Regions from separate parts of the Ureibacillus suwonensis genome, predicted to be linked through region 2. Evidence: riboswitches for the same ligand, from Rfam matches in the RefSeq annotation. Region 2 holds a riboswitch; the other holds the start of a gene.

Region 1 (9,588 bases), on a different contig from region 2:
TCCACTTTGAAATTGGAGCTCAACACGCTTTTTTTGAAGGATAAAAAAATGTTTATGTTGTATTTGATCATTACTTATGTTGGAGGAATAGCTCTGGCGTTTTTTGGGTATTTAATAGGGGGAATGGTGTGAAACGCTGTTTTTGATTTATTCGGAAAAGGAGTCTTAACATGAAAAACAACCGAATTTATAAGATGAAATTTTCAGGAGTATATCCCCTTTATGTTCAAAAGGCGGAGAAAAAAGGCCGTACAAAAGAGGAAGTGGATGAAATTATCTGTTGGCTGACAGGATATAGCCAGGAGGAATTGGAAGGGCAAATAGAAAAAGAGGTGGATTTTGAAACCTTTTTTGCGGAAGCTCCCCAATTAAACCCAAACCGCGCACTGATCAAAGGGGTCATCTGTGGAGTGCGGGTGGAGGAGATTGAAGAGCCGTTGATAAGGGAAATCCGTTATTTGGATAAATTGATTGATGAATTGGCAAGGGGAAAAGCGATGGAAAAAATTTTGCGGGCGTAGTTCCGGTCATCGCCGATTTATAGCGGGAATCCCAAATGCAGCCAAATCGATTCACCCAATGTTCCAGCCATGAATATTCTATTCCGAGAGGAGGATATTCATGGGCTTTTTTGTTCCCGTGGATTCGGGTGTGAAATTGTATGTGGAGGATATCAATCCTTTGGGCAAGAAAACGATAGTATTTTTGCATGGTTGGCCGTTAAGTCATGAGCAATTCGAGTATCAGTATAATGTATTGCCGGCGTTGGGCTACCGTTGTATCGGAATAGACTGGAGAGGGTTCGGAAAGTCGGATAGACCTTTTGAAGGTTATAGTTTCAATAGACTGGCGGATGATGTTTTTGCCGTAGTGAATGCATTGCAGTTAAACCATTTTGCTTTACTCGGGCATTCAACGGGAGGCGCCATTGCCTTAAGGTATGTGGCCCGTTACAAAGGCTTTGGCGTTTCAAAATTGATTCTCGTTGCCAGTGCGGCGCCGGTCGGATTTACTCAAGAAACGGCACAAAGTTTTTTGGAGCTGGCTTACAATGACCGCCCGAAAATGATGCAGAAGGTGATTGACGGATTTTTCTTCCAATATATCACAAAAGAATTTTCCGACTGGTTTATGAACATGGGGATGGAGGCGGCCAGCTGGTCCACCATTGCCATCATCAATACATTGCGGGATGAAACATTGTATGCGGATCTTTCAAAGGTGCATGTGCCTACTTTGATTATTCATGGAATTCACGACAAAGTGATCCCATTTGCACAAGCACACGAGCTCCATCAAGAAATAAAACATTCAAGGATTGTCCCTTTCCAATATAGCGGCCATGGAACATTCTGGGAGGAACGGGATAAATTTAATAAAGTGTTATGTCAATTTGTATGAAGCGGATTGGAGCAGTTTCCAATTCGCTTTACTTTTGGTGAATTTTAACAGCGAACATGCGGTTTTGTCGAAAAAATCGTCGGATTCGTCTTTGTGAACCTGCAAGAATCTTTTTTGAAACCGGTTTTTTAAGTAAAATAGAAATTACTCATGATTAGCCAGAAGGAGAAGTACTAAATGAGAAGAATTCTTTTGGATTTAGCGGTAACATTGGATGGCTATATCGAAGGGGAAAATGGTGAAGTGGATTGGTGCATTATGGAGCCGGAAATGAACTTTGCCGATTTTCTTCGTCAGATCGATACAATTTTTTATGGGCGAAAAAGTTATGAATTGTGGGGCGAATATTCCCCCGGAAAAGATGCAGACCAAGAAGAAAAAGAACTATGGGAAATAATTGATAGCAAAAGGAAGTACGTTTTTTCAAGGACACAGCAAAATACAGAAGGAAAAGCCATTTATATCAATGACAATATTCTTGAGGAGGTCCATAAAATAAAAAGCCAACCGGGAAAAGACATTTGGCTTTATGGAGGAGCAAGTTTGATTACAACATTTGTCAATCATAATCTGGTTGATGAATATCGGTTATCGGTCCATCCAATCATTTTGGGACAAGGAAAACCGCTATTTATCGATATTCAACAGAGAGTGGGATTGAAATTGATGGAAACAAAGACTTTTCCATCGGGAGTGGTTCAGTTGATCTATCATAAGATTGATTCAAATGGTTAGCAAACGCGAAACCTTTTCATATAAAAATCCGTTTTCATTGAAAAAACTTATGGGGGAAGGATCTTGGAAATTGACGTGAAAACAAAGGCGATGAAAAAGGTGATGACAGTCCTCCTCATCTGGTTTCTTTTATTTGCGGTTATTCTCAGCTATGGAATCTATTGGCTGTTCTTTGATTGGAGCCGCTTCAAGGATGAATTGATTGCCCAATCCACTTCCCCTGACGGAACCTATACAATTAACGCTTACTTATCCAATGGTGGCGCAACACTATCCCATTCGGTGTTAGGGGAATTGGTTTTCAACGAAAAAAATGAGAAACCAAAGAGAATTTATTGGGAATATAAAATCGATTATGCCATCATCGAATGGCTGGATGATGACACAGTGGTGATCAATGGGGTTCAGCTTGAGTTGCCAAAGGAAACTTATGATTATCGCAGGGGGATAAAATAATTTTCGCTTTCTTAATATATTTTTTGATTAGAAATAGAAGGTAGAATAATGAAATGAGTAATGGGGATGCTTACGCGGGAATTGGATACGGGCAATCCATACGGTCAGGGATGACAGGACGATACCCGGCGAAAAGCGTTTCGGGAAAACGAGAAAATGACAAGCTCAAAAACCATTCATATATGTTACTCATGATCACCCTTATCTTTTTCTTAGTCCAGTCTCAGGTGCACGCTTGTGAACCTGTGTGTTTTTTTTGCCTAAAATCCCATTTCCTTTGGCCAAAAATCAAGTTGACTCATCCCGGAAACTTCTATACTATTAAAATGGCCCGACTAGCACGGGAGAGGTTCATAGCTTAACCCTCTATAAAAAACTATGAAACAATAATTTCATCAGTTTTATAGAATTATTGGGTGCACCTCTCTTGAAAATGTTGGGAAACATTTTGCAAGGAGGTTTTTTTATGTCCAGTCGAAAATTGGAAGATGGTTTGCAGGATTTAACGCTATTGGGGAATCAGAAAACAGCGTATCCAACCCAATATGCGCCGGAAGTGTTGGAAGCGGTGGACAATCTTCATTCCAACCGGGACTATTTTGTGAAGTTCAATTGCCCTGAATTCACCAGCCTTTGTCCGCTCACCCAGCAGCCGGACTTTGCAACCATCTATATTTCTTATATTCCAGATAAAAAGCTGGTCGAAAGCAAATCCCTCAAATTATATTTATTCAGTTTCCGCAACCATGGGGATTTCCATGAAGACTGCGTGAATATCATTATGAACGATTTAATCAAATTGCTGGATCCAAGATATATTGAAGTGTGGGGCAAATTCACGCCGCGCGGGGGCATTTCCATCGACCCGTACTGCAACTACGGCAGACCCGGCACGAAATATGAAGAAATGGCCAACTACCGTTTGATGAACCACGATTTATATCCGGAAAAAGTGGATAATCGATAAATTGAATAACAGAGGTTCTTAGCTACCCTCTATAAAAAACTAAGAAGAAAACAGCATTTCCTTCTTAGAATGCTGTTTTTTCTTATATAAAGGAGTGTTTATGAATGAAAAGTGAGAAAGCGATCGTTGTATTCAGCGGTGGACAAGATAGCACGACTTGCCTGTTTTGGACAATGGAACAATTTGGGGAAGTGGAAGCGGTCACCTTTGATTATGGCCAGAGACATCGATTGGAGATCGAGTGCGCAAAGGAAATCGCAAAAGAACTCGGGGTAAAGCACCACATTCTGGATATGTCGCTGTTGAATCAACTGGCGCCGAATGCGTTGACGCGGGAAGACATACAAGTGGAAGAAGGGGAGGATGGCGGGCTTCCGAACACTTTTGTGCCAGGACGCAATCTGCTGTTCCTTTCTTTTGCAGGGGTAGTGGCAAGCCAAGTGGGGGCGAAGCATATCGTCACAGGTGTTTGCCAAACGGACTTTAGCGGCTATCCGGATTGCCGGGACATTTTTATCAAATCATTGAATGTCACATTGAATTTGGCCATGGATGATACATTTGTGATTCATACGCCGCTTATGTGGCTGACGAAAGCCCAAACTTGGGAGCTTGCCGACAAATTGGGCGCCCTTGATTTTGTGCGCAATAAAACTTTGACTTGCTATAACGGCATAAAAGCGGACGGTTGCGGGGAATGCCCTGCATGCAAGTTGAGAAGAAGAGGGCTTGAGGAATATTTGCGTTCCAGAAAGGGGTCTATCCATGCTTGAATTTCGAATTGTCGATAAGCTGCAAAAGCTGGGGGAAGATATCCAACGGGATCAATTGAAATATCATTCCAAACGGGTGCTTGTGTCGAAAGAGTTTACCTTTGATGCCGCCCATCATTTGCATGCCTATGAAGGGAAATGCAAAAATCTCCACGGCCATACGTACAAAGTGGTAATGGGCGTCAGCGGCTATCCGGACGATCGGGGACTGGTCATTGATTTTGCCGATCTCAAAGAAATTTGGAAGGAAAAAATAGAAATCTATTTGGACCACCGCTATTTAAATGAAACGTTGCCGCCGATGAATACAACGGCTGAAAATATGGTCGTCTGGATTTACGAGAAGTTGGCGGAAGCATTGGCGGAAAGAAGCATAGATGGTGCGCGGGTGGAATTCATCCGGCTTTATGAAACGCCGACAAGCTATGCGGAAGCAAGACGGGAGTGGATGGAAGGTGAGTAAAATCCCCGTCATCGAGATATTTGGACCCACCATTCAAGGGGAAGGCATGGTCATCGGGCAAAAGACGATGTTTGTCCGCACGGCAGGCTGTGACTATTCCTGTTCCTGGTGCGATTCCGCCTTTACTTGGGATGGCAGCGGCAAAAGTTTGATTAAGCAAATGACAGCGGAAGAGATATGGAACGAGTTGAAACGGCTTGGTGGGAATGGATTTTCTTTCGTCACGATTTCCGGTGGGAATCCGGCGTTAATTCGGCATTTGGAACATTTGGTGCGGATTTTAAAGGAGAATGGAATCCAAATCGGCGTCGAAACCCAGGGAAGCAGATGGCAGGATTGGCTGTACGAGGTGGATCAATTGACGATTTCCCCAAAGCCGCCAAGTTCCGGGATGAAAACGGATTTTACGGTGCTTACGGAAATTTTGGAGAAGCTTGAAAATCGAAAGGGGAGCCAACAAGTTTCTCTGAAAGTGGTTGTGTTTGATGAGAAAGACTACGGGTTTGCCAAGGAAGTGCACTTGCGCTATCCGGGCGTTCCCTTTTTCTTGCAGGTGGGAAATGACGATATTGCAACGACGGATCAAAAGAAGCTTGTTCATCATTTGTTGAAGAAATATGAAGCGCTGATTGATACGGTGATGGCCGATGAGGAATTGAAAAATGTGAAAGTGCTGCCGCAATTGCATACCCTTGTGTGGGGGAATAAGAGGGGCGTGTAAGTGTAAGAAAGGACTTCTATAAGACTTGCGAAGAGCCGATAATCGCCGCGTTGGGAAGAATAATCGCCAACTGGGCAAGGATAATCGCCAAATCTCCAAACATATTCGCCAACCAAAGAGACCAACAATTATCCGTCTTCTGCCCTCCAAATTCTTCGCAATTTTAAAAAGGAGCATGTCCAAAAGAGACTGCTCCTTCCTTTTATTTTTTAGTTCGTAAAGTCGATCACCATTCGACCAGTGAACTTTCCTTGCTCCATTTCTTCCATGATATCATTGATTTCTTCAAGTTTTCGGAGGGTTACTCTAGGTACTACTTTTCCTTCAGCTGCAAATTGGAACGCTTCTTTCAAATCTTGGCGGGTGCCGACGAGGGAACCGACCACTTGAATGCCGTCCAGCACAAGGCGAGGGATATCAAGATCCATTTTATCAACAGGCAAGCCGACTGCAACAACCCGGGCTCCTGCTTTCACGACATCTACAGCCTGGTTGAATGGCGCTTTCGCCACGGCTGTCACAACGCAAGCGTCCAATCCTTTGCCATCTGTGATTTCAAGGACTTTTTCTTTCGGATTTTCTTTTAACGAATTCACCGTGACATCTGCTCCCACTTCTTTTGCAAAGGCCAATTTATCGTCATTGATATCGAATGCGACTACTCTTGCGCCAAATACATTTTTTGCATATTGGACAGCCAGGCTTCCTAAACCGCCAATGCCAAATACGCCAATCCATTGCCCAGGCCGGATATCCGACACTTTTACCGCTTTATATGTTGTCACTCCGGCGCATGTAATGGAAGTGGCAGCCGCCGGATCCAAGTTGTCAGGCACTTTTACCACATAATCGGCAACCACGATCGCTTGTTCCGCCATGGCTCCGTCAACCGTATAGCCGGCATTTTTTACATTTCGGCACAACGTTTCTCTTCCCGTTGTGCAATACTCGCAATGGCCACAGCTTTCGTATAACCAAGGAATGGCTACCCGGTCGCCGACTTTTAAGGAAGTGACCCCTTCAGCCACTTCAACGACTTTTCCAACGCCTTCATGGCCGAGAACTACACCTGTGACATCCCCAAAATCCCCGTTTTTCACGTGCAAGTCTGTGTGGCAAACTCCGCAATACTCCATCTGCACCAACGCTTCACCATGTTTAAGCGGCCGTAATTGTTTGTCCACCACACTAACCGTCTTTTCTTTTGATACAACTGCAGCTTTCAATAAAGATCCCCCTTTGTTTGAATTTCGTACATGGAAGCGTATCCATATACTTAAAAATAAAGATACTAGCAGAGAGTATGTTCAGCAATATAGGAAATACTACTATTTAATGTAAATAGATTTCCATTTTTCGACATAAAAAAATAGGGAGATAAGCGCGGATTATATCTCTTTGTGAATAGTAAAATATGATTATCAAAATAAGTTTTATGGAGGACGAAAATGCTACTGTTGAGTTACAAATCATCGTCTTTTGAAAAATTCATCTCTTTTCTGCAAACAATAAAAGCAATGTGGCCAATGGTCCCAATAAAAGCGAAATCAAGAACCAGTTCAATCCGGAGCGGTTTTTTCCTTGGGCAAGCCCTGCATTGATCAACGCCAAAGTGCCCCAACCAACAACATATTCATTTTCCATGATAGCCTCCTCATTGATTTCTTTATATATATTATAAACCTAGAATCTAATCATGGTTATATTATTATATAGGAAAAACCCTATTTATAGGAAAATATTCAGTTTGAAAAATACTTAGCTAATCCATTTTTATGGCATAATGAAATGAAAAACTGTAAAAGGGGAATCTCGATGATCCAAATTGGAAAAATCACAATCTATGTTGAAGATCAGGAACAGGCAAAAGATTTTTGGATTAACAAAGTAGGGTTTGTATTGAAATTCGAACAGCCAATGGGACCTGGGATGGCGTGGATCGAGGTGGGGCCTGAAAATGATTTTGCGACATTGGTGCTATACTCAAAAGCGTTGATGAAGAAACAAAAACCGGAAAATGTCGCCCATCCAACCCTCCTTTTCAGCACACCGAACATTGAAGAGGCGTATGAGCGGTTGAAAAATAATGGTGTAAAGGTGGATGAACTCCAAAAATTTCCTTATGGTTCGATGTTCACTTTCTATGACCAAGATGGAAATCAGTATTTGTTGAGAGAAGATAAATAATAATGTCAGCAAAGCAGGCTATCCGGAGAGAAGGAACTTTCCGGATAGTCATTTTATTTGATCCACGGCGGTAAATCGGCATATGTCACAAGACAGCCGCTTTTAGATTCATCGGCCTCATCGCTATAATAATGAAGAAATTGTAAATAATAAAAGAGGCCCTCTTGTCCGATAAACTTTGTTTGATTTATTATAAAGACAGCATCAGTTCTATCGATGTAAAGGCTAAAAGAAGAAGGAGACTTGACATGAAGCACATTTACACTGGTAAAACGAAAAATGTTTACGAATTGGAAGATGGCAACTATTTATTGGAATTCAAAGATGACGTAACAGGCGTTGACGGGGTATTTGACCCAGGTGCCAATACGGTGGGATTGACAATTGAAGGTGCAGGACTTGCAGGATTGAAATTGACGAAATATTTCTTCGAATTGCTTAATGAAAAAGGCATCCCAACGCATTTTATTGAAGCGGATATCGATAAAAAGACGATGAAAGTGAAACCGGCGGAAACTTTCGGCAAAGGCTTGGAAGTGATTTGCCGCTTCCGCGCAGTGGGGAGCTTCTTGCGCCGCTACGGCCTTTATGCAACAGAAGGGCAACCTCTTGATGCCTTTGTGGAAGTGACAATCAAAGACGATGAACGGGAAGACCCGCCAATCAGCGAAGATGCGTTGGACATGCTTGGCATTTTATCCAAAACGGAATACAAAGTGCTAAAAGAACTTACACAAAAAATCGCCGGCATTGTAAAAGAAGAATTGGCGAAAAAAGGCATCGAACTTTACGATATTAAATTCGAATTCGGCCGTGATAAAGAAACGAATGAAATCATGTTGATCGACGAAATTTCCGGCGGCAACATGCGCGCCTACAAAAACGGCGAATACATCGAGCCGTTGGAATTGGAAAAATTGATTTTGGAAGGATAGAGATAGGGACTGGTAGAAAAAGAGCGGGTGGAGAAGACCATGGAGTGTTGCCATTCGCTCTTTTTTGCATTTTAAACCCGGAGAAAAAATGCACTTTGATTTGAATTAACTCCCTTGGCAGCTGCCGGGGGTTTTTCTTTGGACGTGCGACAGTTGAAGTTCTTGTAACAATGGTTTATTTTGATAAATGAACGTTTATAAACTGAGAGTTTAGGAGTGCAAATAATGAAAAAGAAAGTAGTTTTGATCAGTACGGGCGGCACGATTGCTAGCGGCGTGAATCCGGAAACGGGGCTCCTCACATCCGGCATGTTGACGGGGGAAGATTTGTCCAAACAATGTGTGCTGCCATCACATATTGAATTGAAGGTAGAAACCCTATTCCATTTGCCAAGCAATGAAATGACCTTTGACCATTTAATTCAGTTAAAAGAAAAAATTGAACAAGTTTTTGAGGATCAAGAAGTGGCGGGAGTGGTCGTGACCCACGGAACGGATACGCTGGAGGAAACGGCGTATTTCTTGGATTTGACAATTGGTGACGGGCGGCCGATTGTAGTCACAGGCGCCCAACGAAGCCCGGCCACGATTGGAACGGATGCCTTTTCCAACTTGCGTCAAGCCATCATTTTGGCTGCAAGAGAAGAAGCAAGAAGCTTAGGTACGGTCGTGTTATTTAATGAAAAGATTCTTCCTGCCCGCTATGTGAAGAAACATCATGCTTCTAATGTGGACGGCTTCAACGCGCCGGGGTTCGGCCATTTGGGGTATGTGGATGAGGAAGAAGTCATCCTTTACGGGAAAACGGTGAAAAAGGAAACGTATGAGCTGAAGTCCGAATTGCCTTATGTGGAAATCATCAAATGTTCATTGGGCTCCGATGGCCGCTTGATTAAGTATGCGGTGGAGACGGGAGCAAAAGGCATTGTCCTTGAAGCGTTCGGCCGAGG
Region 2 (14,766 bases):
GCCAAAACCGGATTTAAATATGTCATCGCCACCAATGGAACGGTAATTTCCTCTGCAAAAGCGGCAAGGGTTTCAAGCACTTTTCTTAATGTCACGCCTTTCGCCAATGCCCGCATGCCAGCCTCTTCAATCGTCGGTCCATCCGCGACCGGATCGGTGAAAGGGATGCCCACTTCAATGGCCGTGACGCCGAGTTCCTGCAATTTCAAGATGGTGGGTTTCAACTTTTCAAGTCCACCATCACCGGCCATAATGTAGGGAATAAACGCTTTATGGCCTTGGCGGGTTGTTTCTAAAATCGCTTCTGTAATTCGGCTCATGCCAAGTCACCTCCAAAGGCATCGTAGATTGTGTGCACATCTTTATCACCGCGGCCGGATAAACAAACGACGATGATTTGATCTTTATCCATCGTTTTAGCCAGTTCCGTTGCATAGTGAACGGCATGGGCGCTCTCAAGGGCAGGGAGGATTCCTTCTGTCCGGCATAGAAGTTTCACTGCCGCAAGGGCTTCTTCATCCGTTGCCATCACGTATTTTGCGCGGCCGGTTTCATGCAGATAGCAATGTTCCGGGCCGACCCCGGGATAGTCAAGGCCCGCTGAGATGGAGTAGGCTTCCTGCACAAATCCGTTGTCATCCTGCAATAAGTACATATAAGCCCCGTGCAGTACGCCCGTTTTCCCGCCGTTGATGGCGGCTGCGTGTTTGCCGGTTTCAAACCCTTTTCCTGCAGCTTCCACACCGTACAAGGCAACTTCTTGATCTTCCACAAAAGGATGGAACATGCCGATGGAGTTGCTGCCGCCGCCGATGCAGGCGACAACCGCATCCGGAAGGCGGTTTTCCTTTTCTAAAATTTGTTTTTTCGTTTCATCCCCGATGACTCTCTGAAAATCGCGAACGATGGTAGGGAAGGGATGTGGCCCCATGGCGGAACCTAAGATGTAATGGGTTGTTTCCACGTTTGTCACCCAGTAGCGCAAGGCTTCGTTCACCGCATCTTTCAGCGTTCTGGATCCTTTTTCAACCGCAACCACTTTTGTGCCCAACAGTTCCATTCGGAATACGTTCAGCGCCTGGCGTTTCACATCTTCAGCCCCCATGAAGACGACGCATTCCATACCAAGCAGGGCGCAGGCGGTTGCCGTTGCCACACCGTGTTGGCCGGCACCTGTTTCCGCCACGATTTTCGTCTTGCCCATTTTTTTGGCGAGCAATGCCTGGCCGAGGGCGTTGTTGATTTTATGTGCGCCGGTATGGTTTAAATCTTCCCGTTTTAAATAAATTTTGGCGCCGCCGCAATGTTCCGTCAGCCGTTCCGCAAAGTAGAGGGGTGTCTCCCGGCCGACATAGTCTTTTAAATAATAGCGGAGTTCCTGTTGGAAGGACTCGTCATGTTTATAATGTTCATAGGCTTCTTCCAGTTCTTGTAAAGCGGTCATCAATGTTTCCGGAACAAATTGTCCGCCGAAACGGCCGAATTTGCCTTTGATTGTAGTCGTCATATCAGTTAGCTCCTTTTACGGTTTGTTGTGAAGTTTTTACGGCTTGGATGAAGGATTGGATCAGTTCGCCGTTTTTTTCGCCATTTTGCTCAACACCGCTCGATACATCCACAGCGGAAGGCCGGACGGTGGCGATGGCTTTTTGCACGTTTGAAGCATTAAGCCCACCTGCCAAAATCACTTTCTCCCTTGGGATGGAAAGTTGATCCAAAAGCGACCAGTCAAATACTTTTCCGCTTCCGCCTGCGTAGTCCGTTCCGGGTGCATCGAACAAATAGTAATCTACGTTAAACTTGCCGGCTTTCTTCACATCTTCCTCATCCCGAATGGAAAAGGCTTTGATGGAAGGGTAGCCCAATTGTTCAATAAAGGCCGGATCTTCATTGCCATGATATTGCACATAATCGAGCGGTACGTTTTCAAAAGCCTCTCTCACTTCGTTCTCAGTGGGATTGACGAAGACGCCCACTTTTTTCACGTGGTTCGGCACCAGTTTCGCCAGTTTCCGGGCTTTTTCAATGGAAATTTGCCGCTTGCTCGGCGCAAACACAAAGCCTACAAAATCAGCTCCCGCATTGACGGCACAAAGTACATGCACCGCTTCTTTCAACCCGCAAATTTTCACCTTCGTCATCGCTCTACATCCTCTAACGCCGGAAGTTGGATTTGAAACGATCTTAACGTGTCTTCCGGATTTCCGCTTCTCATCAATGATTCACCGACGAGGATTCCCCGCGCACCGGCGTTCGCCACCCGCTCAGCATCCGCTGTTTCAAAAATGCCGCTTTCACTGATGAAGGCGATGTCCGGATAACGGTTGATGGTTTCTGCAAGCTTTTCCGTTTGGGCCAAATCCACATGGAATGTTTTTAAATCCCTGTTGTTGACGCCAAGAAGTTTTGGTTGAATGCGGAGGGCACGCTCCAATTCTTCTTCGTTGTGCACTTCCACCAGAACTTCAAGACCCAGGTTTGTTGCGTACTCATGCAATCCGGCCAACGTTTCGTCATCCAAAGCGGCTACAATCAGAAGAATGACGGATGCACCGGCATGAAGGGCATAGTCGATCTGAACTTTATCGATGATGAAATCTTTATTTAAGATAGGGAGATGGACGTTTCTTGCAATGTCCGCCAAATCCTCAAAAGAACCTTTGAAATATTTTTCTTCCGTCAATACCGAAATGCAGGCGGCCCCTGCCTTTTCGTAGCGCTTCGCCTGTTCCACCGGGTCCACATCCGCATTGATGATGCCTTTGGAAGGGGAGGCGCGCTTCATTTCAGCGATAATTTGCAAAGTGTCCGATTTTTTGAGTGTCTCGTACAACGATGGCCGCTTTTTGATTGGCGCGTTCAAGTCGGGCGTTGTTCTTTTCAATTGAGGCAGGATGGATTTTTTATGTTCAATAATCGTATCTAAAATCGTCATCAGAATGTTTGCTCCTTTATGATGTTTTGGCTGAATTCAACGACTGCTTCAAGTTTCTCGTAAGCGCGTCCGGATTCGATGGCATCGCGGGCCATGCAGACGCCATCTTTCAGAGAATCAACGGCGCCATAAGCGAAGAAACCGAGCGCCGCATTCAAAACGACTGCATCATAATAAGGCGTGCGTTTTCCTCTTAATAAATCTTTTAAAATTTCCGCATTTTCTTCCGGCGTACCGCCACGGAGATGGGTGATGGATGCGGGTTGCAATCCCAATTCTTCAATGTTGATCGCCAATGGTTTAATTTCCCCATTCAGAAGCAGCACGGAGCGGTTCCGATGATCGAGGGAAGCTTCATCCATCCCTTCCGATCCCGATACAACAATTGCGCGTTTCCGTCCTAAAATGCGCAACACTTCCGCATAGTGTTCGACAAAATCCGGCCGGTTAATGCCGACGAGCTGACTGTCCAAGTCCACGGGATTTGTCAATGGACCGACCAGGTTAAAAATTGTCGGTTTTCCGATGGCCCGCCGAACTTCACCGATGCGTTTCAATTTCGGATGAACGGCAGGGGCGTAAAGAAAAACGATGCCTTCCCGCTTCAACAATTGGACGGATTCTTCGACTGTAAAATCTGTATGGATGCCCAATGCCTGAAGAACATCGGCGCTGCCGGAAGAGCTGGAAATTTTACGGTTGCCGTGTTTTGCCACTTTCACGCCGCTGCTTGCCAACACAAAAGCGGAAGTGGTGCTGATGTTGAAAGTTTGCAGACCATCGCCGCCGGTACCGCAATTGTCTATATAAGTCCCTTCCGGAACAGGAATTTTGATTGCATTGGATCTCATCACGATGGAAAGGGCGGCAACTTCTTCGGCTGTTTCTCCTTTTTCGCGGAGGGCCAGCAAAAATTCCGCAATGGCTTCTTTTGGCGTTTCGTCGTCAAAGATGATTTCCACCGCTTGAATCATTTCATCGTAGGGCAAATTTTCCTTTTGCTGAACTCGTTTTGTAAAAGCTTGAATGTTCATTCTATCATCCTCCAAATTTGATAAATTTGAAGTTTAGATAGAATAGCCGCAATAAAAAAACCTCTGCAAACGGGCGTGAAATCCCATTTGCAGAGGACGACCGTGCTGCCGCGTTGCCACCTCTGTTGAAGTAACGACTACTTCCACCTCAGTGTGCCCAGCTGTGTGGGGCACTTCCCGATAACGAGGGAAAGACGTCAACCACTTGCGCAGTTGCTCTCGTAAGGCCCATTCACGAATGGCATGCGCCAGTTTTCACCGTCCACTGGCTCTCTTAAGCGATGCACAGTTCGTTACTTTTCCTTACTCATCAATTTTGGCTCGGCTATTCTCTACTAAACTCAGGCTCAACTCAACTCGTTGCGGTGCTGTGCTTCCACAGCCTTTCTCCGCCACGAACAATTTAATTGATGACTATTTTATTCAGAAATTGTATGAATGTCAATAATATTCACGCAATTTCATGAAAAAGAAACACAAAACCCGGGGCATATCCCTGCACCCCGGGTTGATATCACTTATCGATCAGATGTTTGAAATCCAATCGTTTGTCCAGCAATTTCATGATTGGTATGCCAATTAACAATACAACTGCCTCCCCGACGGCTGTAGTCAGCCATGAAAGCCAGAACGGTAACTCCAACGCCAATTTCAATTCCAAGGCGATGATCCACATCATGAAGGTGAAGACAAATGAGTTGATCAACATGCGGACAACGACGTTTTTCACAAATTTGCCCACGATGATCAAAATCGTCAAACAAATAACGGAGTGGGCCACCCCGAACACCAAATCAAACCAGCCAAGGGGTGAAAACAGATTTGAGATGAACACCCCCAAAACAACCCCTAACATATAGCGGGGGTTGAAAGCGATCAAATGGTTGAAGATTTCGGCTATGCGAAATTGGATATCGCCGAAGCTCAAAAAAGACAGCGTATAGGTTACGGCAATATAAAGTGCGGCAATAATCGCGGTTACTGCCATGAATTTTGGTTTCATTATTTTTCACTCCTTAGTTTTTTATCGTGGGATTTCGCGAACCACGGTGTGTTGAACACACAAAAAAACATTATATTACATTCGGGAGAAAGAAGCAAATTGAGTGTTGGAATAATTTACCTTATATATAGGTGCTTTTTATCATAAAAAAATTTTACGGTTATTTCACAAAATATTCATTATTTTTATATAACATTTTCTCTGGAAAACCCACGTAATTTACTGGTTTAAAGCGTTAAATTGTTATTATTGAAAGAATAAAATGAATATTTTTGAATTCAGAACATTCCTAATGTTATTGACTGTTCTTTTATGAAAATGTAATATAACGTTAAACTTCGCTTTATTCGAATAAAGCGAAAATTTATGTTAGAAATAGTCAGAAATTTTAAAGAATATCGGGGGGAATTTGATGAAAAGTAGTATGAAAAAACTATCATTTTTATTGTTTGGTTTATTATTGCTTCTAGCTGCTTGCGGCGGCGGTAATGACAATACATCTGACTCGGGTGACAGCAAAGATAAAGAAGCGACGGAAGAAACAAAAACTTACAAGATTGGTGTTACACAAATCGTTGAACACCCATCTTTGAATGCGGCATACCAAGGATTCCAGGATGCGTTGAAAGATGCGGGACTAAAAGTTGAATATGATTATCAAATTGCGCAAAACGATAACAGTTTGAATACACAAATTGCACAAAATCTAGCAAATGCGGGAGTAGATTTGATTTTTGCGAACTCCACTCCATCTGCACAAGCTGCGAAAAACGTAACATCCGATATTCCAATCGTGTTTACGTCCGTAACAGATCCGGTTGCAGCTCAATTGATCGATTCCATCGAATCTCCTGGCGCTAACGTGACTGGTACAATCGACTTGCATCCAGATGCAATCAAAACAACGGTGGAATTCATGAAAAATGAATTGGGCGTTGAAAAAGTGGGTATGGTTTACAACGCCGGTGAACAAAACTCCGTGGCACAAGTGAACCAAGTGAAAGAAATTGCGGAATCATTGGGAATGAAAGTTGAATCCGCAACAGTGGCACAAAGTTCAGAAATCAAGCAGGCAGCGGAATCTTTGATCGGCAAAGTGGATGCCTTCTATATCATCACAGACAACACAGTGGTATCCGCTCTTGAATCTGTAATTCAAGTAGCAGACAGCAACAAATTGCCGCTTGTTGTCGGAGAATTTGACTCTGTAAGACGCGGCGGATTGTTGGCATTTGGCTTTGAATACTACGATATCGGTTACCAAGCTGGCGAAATGGCTGTGAAAATCTTGAAAGGTGAAGCGACACCGGCAGATATTCCTGCAGAATATCCAGCGACATTGAAATTGGTAATGAATAAAGATGCTGTTGAAAAACTTGGCCTTGAAGTGAAAGAAGAGTGGAAAGCAGAGCTTGTAGAAACAGAAAAATAATGAATTTCGACATGTTAGGAGAGATGATTCAATATGTTTGCAGCAATGTTCGGTTCAGTTGAGCAAGGAATCATCTACGCGATTATGGCACTCGGAGTGTATCTAACATTCCGAGTGTTAGATTTTCCGGACTTAACGGTAGATGGTAGTTTTGTAACGGGTGCGGCCACGGCTGCGACGATGATCGTGCTGGGGTATCATCCCATTTTGGCTACGCTCGCTGCAATTGTTGTAGGATTTATAGCAGGATGCATCACTGGTTTATTACATACAAAAGGGAACATTAATCCGCTCCTTGCCGGTATCATTATGATGATTGGCCTCTATTCCGTAAACCTGCGAATCATGGGTCTCTCAAATGAAAATGCAACGAGCCTTCCGAACGTTCCCCTCCTGAACAGTGAAACCATCTTCACGCAGTTTTTAAAATTCTGGGAACCATTAGGGATTGATTCGGCATTAAATAATCTCCTTTCGGGTTTAGGAGTAAGCACACTTCCGAAAACTTGGGGAATCCTATTTATCATGATCATCCTGACAGCCGCACTGAAGTTGGTAGTCGACTGGTTCTTGAAAACAGAAGTGGGACTTGCCATTCGTGCGACAGGGGATAACAAACGGATGATTCGCAGCTTTTCGGCAAATACGGATCATTTGATCATTTTGGGGGTTGGGCTTTCCAACGCGCTTGTCGCATTGGCCGGTGCGCTAATTGCCCAATATTCCAAATACTCCGATGCCACAATGGGTATTGGGATGATTACAGTGGGTCTTGCCTCTGTCATTATTGGGGAAGCGATTTTTGGAACGAAATCCATCATGCGCACAACGTTTGCCGTCGTGATCGGGGCTATTATTTATCGTATTGTGCTGGCGCTCGCGTTGCGGATCCAATTCCTCGATGCAAGTGATATGAAGTTGATTACGGCGATTATCGTTATCTTGGCATTGATTGTTCCGCAAATGATCGAAAAGCAAAAAGATAAGAAGCGGAAAGCGAAACGGCTCCAGGCAAAAATATGACATCAACAACGGAGAAAGGGGGGCGAACAATTTGCTTAAACTGGAAGGCATTACAAAAATCTTTAACGAAGGAACTCCGGATGAAAAAGTGGCATTGAAAAATATCAATCTCCATTTAAAACCGGGAGATTTCGTAACGGTCATCGGAAGTAACGGTGCCGGAAAATCGACGATGATGAACATGATTTCCGGAGTGTTGACACCGGACGTCGGAAAAGTATGGATTGATGGAAAAGATGTAACGGGTTTGCCCGAATATAAGCGTTCCCATTTTATTGGACGCGTCTTCCAAGACCCGATGGCAGGGACGGCGCCAACGATGACGATTGAAGAGAATCTTGCCATCGCTTATGCACGAAATGCCAAACGCACGTTGCGTTTAGGGGTGAACCGGGAGCGTCGTGATTTCTTCCGCACGGCTCTTGAAAAATTGCATTTGAATTTGGAAAACCGGTTAAATGCAAAGGTCGGTTTATTGTCCGGCGGGGAAAGACAAGCCTTGTCCTTGTTGATGGCAACTTTTACGAAACCGTCCATCTTATTGCTTGATGAACACACGGCAGCCCTTGACCCTTCCCGGGCGGAATTGATTACAAATTTGACAAAGCAATTGGTGGAAGAAAATCATTTGACAACGTTGATGGTAACCCACAACATGCAACAGGCCATCGATTTGGGGAACCGATTGATTATGATGGATAAAGGGCAAATTATCTTGGAAGTGGATGAAGAGCAAAAACCAAACTTGACAATCCCTGACTTAATGGCGGAATTCGAACGAATCCGTGGTGAAAAAATGACCACTGACCGAACATTGTTGGGGTGATTGGATCAGTTTAGAAACCAACTCTTGGGAACAAGGGTTGGTTTTTTATTTTTGAAAGGATTGAGGAAGTGCTGATTTTCAAGGTTTTTTGGAGTCCAAAAATCATTTTTGGAGCACTTTTTGCGGTTGCGGGAAAGGGAGGGGGATTATGAAGATTTTCCCCGAAATGCAATTATAAGGACAAAGAGGTGATAATCGAGTCTTTGCATGATGATGCATTATTAATTAAACCTTGGATTACGGATGCAGAATTTGGCCGTTTTTTCAACATTCCATCAAGAACAGCTTATGAAGAAAACTCCCTCTTCAGCAGCAAGGGGAAAAGAGAGGGGGAGTTTATATCATCTCTAAAACATTTAGGAGTGGAAACAATCATTCCGATAGAAATCTCCTGTCGATATTGTCACAAAAATGGGGAATATGTTCTCAAAATCAGGTGATATTGTCACAAAATCTAAAGATAAAAATATCTTCTCCTAAAAAAACCCGAGCTCTTTTTCGCCCGGGTTTTGCCATGATCAAATCAACAATCCAAATAGTGTGCTGTCTTTATTCACTTCTTTAAATTCAAAACCATTGACGCGCATGCGGTCGATCAAGCCTTCATAATCTTCCGGTTTGCTTATTTCGATTCCGACTAATGCAGGTCCCTCTTCTTTGTTGTTTTTCTTTGTATATTCAAAACGGGTGATATCGTCATTCGGACCAAGAACCACAGTCAAGAATTGACGCAACGCTCCCGCCCGTTGAGGGAAGTTGACGATGAAGTAATGCAACAATCCTTCATATAATAAGGACTTTTCTTTGATTTCCTGCATGCGGCTGATATCGTTGTTACCGCCGGTGATGATGGCGACGGCCGTTTTTCCTTTCAAATGATCCGCATAGAGATCAAGGGCGGCCACCGGCAATGCACCGGATGGTTCTGCAATGATGGCGTGTTTATTATATAAATCCAGGATAGTTGTACTTACTTTTCCTTCTGGCACTGTAATAATATCGTCCAAATATTTGCGGCAAATTTCATAGGTTTTTTGCCCGACACATTGAACAGCTGTACCGTCGCAGAATTTATCGATTTTTTCCAAAGTGGTAGGGCCTCCGTTTTCAAAGGCGGCTTTCATACTTGGAGCGCCTTCCGGTTCCACGCCGATCACTTTCGTATTTGGCGAAATGTTTTTAATATAGGCAGCCACTCCGCTCATGAGTCCGCCACCGCCGATTCCGCCAAACACAAAATCAAGGGGCTCATCGATATCATTTAAAATTTCCACGCCGACCGTCCCTTGTCCTGCGATAATATCATAATCGTCAAATGGATGGATGAAGATCATCTCATGTTCCAAGCAGTAATCCATTGCCGCATTGGCGGAATCGTCAAATGTATCGCCGGCAAGCACAATTTCCACATAATCGCGGCCGAACATGCGCACCTGATCGATTTTTTGCTTTGGTGTGGTGAGCGGCATAAAAATAGTCCCTTTAATTTTTAAATGGGAGCAGGAATAGGCGACACCTTGGGCATGATTGCCCGCACTGGCGCAAACGACGCCCCGTGCGCGTGCTTCATTTTCGATTTTTTTTATTTTATAATAGGCACCCCGCAGTTTGAAGGAGCGCACTGATTGCAAATCTTCGCGTTTTAAATAAATATTGGCGCCATATTTTTCAGACAAATATTCATTCTTTTGCAATGGTGTGTGAGTGACGACATCTTTCAACTGATGTTGTGCTTTTAAAATGTTCTCCACTGTAAAACTTTTATCAGCAACTTCCATTTTATTTTAAACCTCCATGAGCATTCAGCATTAATATATTTTAACATAAGATTCGATATTTTATGAAATTTATTAACACTGTCACAAAATACTACCGATTATGTATGCGAATTTTCAGAAAAAACTTTTTGGATATAAATAATATACAGAATAGTCTAAAGACAGCTTTCAAAAAAATCAAGGAAATCTCAATAAAAAAAGAAAAAAATTTATTTGTTTAAATCGTTAAAGCGTTTTCATGGTATAAACAATAAAAAAACACCATTTTCACAAAGGAAAATGGTGTTAACCGTGTCAAAAAATGAGGTGGGCAATAAGGGCGACAATCGGAATCGAAATGATTGTGCGGATTAAAAAGATGACGAACAAATCCCATAATTTTAATGGAAGTTTTGTACCTAAAATCAAACCGCCGACTTCAGACATGTAAATCAATTGAGTGACGGAGACCGTTGCAATGAAGAAGCGCGTCAATTCCGACTCGATTCCTGCTCCGAGGATTGATGGAAGCAGCATGTCCGCAAAGCCGATGATCATCGTTTGGGCCGCATCATCTGCAAAAGGAATTTGGAACAACTGTAAAATCGGTTCAAACGGCATTCCCAACACTTTAAAGAAGCTTGTATATTCCGCAAGAATCAAGGCGATCGTACCGAATGACATGATGACGGGCGTAATCGCAAACCACATTTCCAGCACATTTTTAAAGCCGGAGCCAATGACCTTCAATAAATTTTTATTGCTTTCGGCTTTTTCCAACGCATTTTGCAGACCGAAAGAAAACACATTAAAGCCTTTTGGAATATCTTCACGGTGAGCTTCGGGGGAAGAACCGTCGAAATACGTATCCGGTTTATTTCTCAAAGGATAAATTCTCGGCATAATCACCGCCAAAATCAGCCCAACCAAAATGACTGTCCCGTAAAACTGCAAGAAATATTGGCTGAGCCCAGCCGTCTCGACAATCACAAAGCAGAAGGTGATGGAAACGACCGAGAACGTTGTCGCAATGGCCGCCGCTTCCCGTGCTGTATAGTTTCCTTCCTCATATTGTCTGTTAGTTAGAAGGACCCCGATGGTACCGTCGCCAACCCATGATGCCAAACAGTCGATGGCTGCCCGTCCAGGTATTTTGAAAATCGGACGCATGATTTTCACCATCATGGAGCCGAAAAATTCCAATAATCCGAAATCCGTTAAAAGGGGCAGCAACAACCCGGCAAACAGGAATAACGAAAACATCATCGTCACCAAGCCGCCATCCGGATTCAATAACAAACCGGCTGTATTTTCGCTTGTGAACGCTTCCGGCCCGGTTTGGAACAAATACAATGTCGCAAAAATCACCGCCAAAACCCGCATGATCGTCCAAAACAAACGGGTGCGGAATAACGCATCAAAAATCGTCACTTTCCCTGATTGCGGTACAAAGTGCATCACAATCGATCCAACGGCTGCAATAATAAACACTACATACGCAAACCAGTGGATAAAAGAAACGACTTTAGCCGAAAGTCCATTGGCAAAAATTGCAACAGGAACTTTAAGTCCATCCGGCGTGCCCACCGGAATAATAAATAAACAGATTCCCAATATTGAAAGACATATAAAAAGAAACCATATATATGGATTGAATTTTTTTGTCATAAGTACCCCTCATTTAATTTGGATTGCATATTTATACACTATAAATGCTATTTATACGATTGTCTATATATTGAGAAAAAGAAATTATATTCCGAAATTTTATACTTTTTGCACAGTTTTTCTGCAACACGATTGAAAAATGTGAATCAATGCAAAAAAACACACCATTTCTTGTGAAAAAATGGTGTGTTTGGTATGAAAATCTACTATTTAATATTAATGATGTGATACTTCGGATACTGCAACGCCGGTATTCGCTTTAACGCGGATTTCATTGTAGATTTTTTCGGCGTCTTCCGCTTTATTTGAAGTGAGTACAGTACCCAAATATCCAGCGATAAAGCCTAAAGGAATAGTAATGATGGCTGGAACTGAAAGAGGAACTAATGGATCGCCGACAAAAATTGCCGCGCCTTCCACTGGGCTCCATACGTTTGGTCCCAATGCCCCCAATACCAAGCAGGAAATCAAACCTGTTGCCATTGCAGCAATAACCCCGTTTGAATTGAATCTTTTCCAGTAGATTGTATATAAAATCACCGGCAAGTTGGCTGATGCGCCAATGCAGAAAGCAAATGACACAAGGAATGAAACGTTTAAGCTTTGGGCAAACAGCGCCAAAATGATTGAAATCACGGCAATTGAAATGGAACCGATACGGGCTGCCAATACTTGTTGTTTCTCAGTCAATTTTCCGTCTTTGATAATTTCTCCATAAATATCATGGGAAATTGCAGAAGCGCCAGTCAATACCAACCCGGACACTACCGCCAAAATTGTGGCGAATGCAACGGCTGCAACGAATGATAATAGAATGTTGCCGCCCAAATATTCCGCCAATAGTGGAGCTGCCGTATTTCCGGCGGCGTTTTCCGCCTTGATCACGTCAATACCGACAAAGTGCATTGCACCGAATCCCAAGAAAATTGTCAATGAGAAGAAAATGGCCGTAATCCAAGTTGTCCAAGAAATGGACGTGCGGGCCGTTTTCGCATCTTTTACCGTAAAGAATCTCATTAAAATATGCGGCAGGCCGGATGTTCCCAATACCAACGCCATCATCATCGATACAGAATCGATCATGGAAGTATATTTGATTCCCGGAACTAAGAATTGATCCCCGTGTTGAGTGGAGATGGTGTCAAACATTTTCATTAAACTAAAATCAAATTTCCAGAATACTAAGAATGCCAATATTGTTGTACCGAACAATAACAGGCAGGCTTTGATAATTTGCACCCAGGAAGTGGCAGTCATTCCGCCAAACAATACGTATGTTGTCATCATGACGCCGACGATAATCACGGCCAACCAATAATCAATGCCGAACAATAATTTAATGAGAGCCCCTGCACCAACAAGTTGGGCAATCATATAAAGGATAACGATTGTAATCGTGGAAGTCGCTGCGATGCCGCGGATGCGCTTTTCCGTGAAACGGGCAGTCAACATGTCCGCCAATGTGTAACGTCCCAGATTGCGCATTGGTTCAGCAATAATGTAAAGAAGCACCAAGTTTGCTACAACATACCCGACAGAGAAGAAGAATCCATCGAATCCGGTTAGCGCAATCGCACCGGATACCCCTAAAAACGCAGCTGCCGATAAATAGTCACCGGCAATGGCTAGCCCGTTTTGCCAACCTTTTAATCCGCCGCCGGCTGTATAGAAATCACTGGCCGAAGATGTGCGTTTGGCGGCAACATACGTTACGACCAATGTCAAACCTACAATTCCCAAGAAGAATATTACTGTCACTAAATTCATTACTCTGCACCACCTTGTTCATATTCGCGTAAAACATCAGCAGCGATTTGATCGAATTTTGGTGCCATTTTTGTATATAAAGCGCAAAGCACCACTGTCATGACGAAAAGGCCGGCAGAATAAACCCAAACACCAGTAATGTTGCCAATCCACTTCTGTTGTAATACAGGTGTGAACGCTAAAATTGGCAATAAGATGTAGAGGAACAAAAATATCCCAGTTGTACCGAATAAAAAGGCTTTTTTCTTTCTTACAAACTTGTTGAAAGAATCCATATGATTGATTTTGTCGTAATTTATGGAAACGCTTTTCTCTTTTTTTATGGATACTTCCTTTTTTTCTTTTGATAAATTTGTATTTTTTACTGTTGATACATTTGCCATAACAAATTCCCCCTTACGAAAAATTATTCTGTTTAAAACGATATATTTCTGCTCCATCCCTTTCGCATGATACTATTCTAGGAGACAGAATCTTATAATTCAATATTAAAATTTTGTGACATTCAACTCTCAAAATATTCCATATCAATTAACTATCTTTGAGTTATCAATAATTTTTCTTTAAATTTTTCGGCAAGGAGGGGGAGGGAAAGTTTTACTCAAAGAATATTCGACGATTTATTTGTATAAAAAAGAGAAAAATAAACAATATGCAGAAATGTACATTTTGGGCAGGTTGGTATAATAATTTGTGAAAAATATAACATAATTCAAATTTCTGTTATACAACAATTTCGGTATGATAAAAATTTGATAACTCGAAAAATTAAAAAAATTTCTCTTGACAGAGAATTTAACCTCGATTTTGTAGGAAATTATTAACTGTTGCGAGCTATCAAGTGTCTGAAAAAAATGAAATTTACAGTGAGATTTTTATTATTTTTGTACAAAAAAAGTAGCACAAACCTTGTCAGCGGTTTGTACTACCAAACAGTTCCGTTTACTCTTCGTCAAATGTAACCGTATAAAACTTTTCGTAATGGAACCAGCTATCACTTAACGGCTGGCCTTCATCCACTCGTTTTTGGTTCTCTTCGATCATCCATGCCGTTTGAGAAGCATGGGCTTGCAACGCTTTCAATTTATCCTCTTTGACGCTTGAAACATCAATGACGACATCGGGTTCTCCAATTTCGGCAACGGTGTTGTTTGCAAAGGCCACGCCGTAAACAACCGGACGCTCACTCTTCGGCATGCGGCGCACCGCTTCGACAACGGCCCGGCCAGTCGCTTCATGATCCGGATGAACGCTGTAATTCGGCAAGAATGTGATGATGAGAGAAGGATTCAGTTCCTCAATTAATTCTTGAACGAGCTTC

Evidence for each region. A riboswitch is a leader RNA that binds a small molecule or an ion and turns the genes downstream of it on or off. The one in region 2 is predicted to bind preQ1.
Region 1: linked by a shared signal. The riboswitch ahead of queF (preQ(1) synthase) and the one ahead of ACFPOH_RS03990 (QueT transporter family protein) in region 2 are both predicted to bind preQ1.

What each region holds. Positions count from the first base shown of each region.
Region 1 is NZ_JBHSNQ010000067.1:14,392-23,979, forward strand. Features, by position in the region: gene ACFPOH_RS07740 (fluoride efflux transporter FluC) at 1-132, shown strand, start outside; gene ACFPOH_RS07745 (DUF2200 domain-containing protein) at 171-521, shown strand; gene ACFPOH_RS07750 (alpha/beta fold hydrolase) at 622-1,401, shown strand; gene ACFPOH_RS07755 (dihydrofolate reductase family protein) at 1,579-2,136, shown strand; gene ACFPOH_RS07760 (DUF5412 domain-containing protein) at 2,200-2,592, shown strand; PreQ1 riboswitch class I at 2,933-2,978, shown strand; gene queF (preQ(1) synthase) at 3,059-3,559, shown strand; PreQ1 riboswitch class I at 3,565-3,608, shown strand; gene queC (7-cyano-7-deazaguanine synthase QueC) at 3,664-4,332, shown strand; gene queD (6-carboxytetrahydropterin synthase QueD) at 4,325-4,795, shown strand; gene queE (7-carboxy-7-deazaguanine synthase QueE) at 4,788-5,516, shown strand; gene adhP (alcohol dehydrogenase AdhP) at 5,726-6,742, opposite strand; gene ACFPOH_RS07790 (hypothetical protein) at 7,005-7,160, opposite strand; gene ACFPOH_RS07795 (VOC family protein) at 7,332-7,703, shown strand; gene ACFPOH_RS07800 (phosphoribosylaminoimidazolesuccinocarboxamide synthase) at 7,952-8,638, shown strand; gene ACFPOH_RS07805 (asparaginase) at 8,864-9,588, shown strand, end outside.
Region 2 is NZ_JBHSNQ010000040.1:21,022-35,787, reverse strand. Features, by position in the region: gene trpA (tryptophan synthase subunit alpha) at 1-320, opposite strand, end outside; gene trpB (tryptophan synthase subunit beta) at 317-1,507, opposite strand; gene ACFPOH_RS04005 (phosphoribosylanthranilate isomerase) at 1,509-2,141, opposite strand; gene trpC (indole-3-glycerol phosphate synthase TrpC) at 2,138-2,935, opposite strand; gene trpD (anthranilate phosphoribosyltransferase) at 2,935-3,969, opposite strand; T-box leader at 4,059-4,289, opposite strand; gene ACFPOH_RS03990 (QueT transporter family protein) at 4,484-4,972, opposite strand; PreQ1 riboswitch class I at 4,980-5,023, opposite strand; gene ACFPOH_RS03985 (ABC transporter substrate-binding protein) at 5,385-6,404, shown strand; gene ACFPOH_RS03980 (ABC transporter permease) at 6,438-7,427, shown strand; gene ACFPOH_RS03975 (ABC transporter ATP-binding protein) at 7,459-8,253, shown strand; gene ilvA (threonine ammonia-lyase IlvA) at 8,772-10,031, opposite strand; gene ACFPOH_RS03965 (YjiH family protein) at 10,326-11,678, opposite strand; gene ACFPOH_RS03960 (solute symporter family protein) at 11,895-13,445, opposite strand; gene ACFPOH_RS03955 (DUF485 domain-containing protein) at 13,445-13,828, opposite strand; gene bshB2 (bacillithiol biosynthesis deacetylase BshB2) at 14,388-14,766, opposite strand, start outside.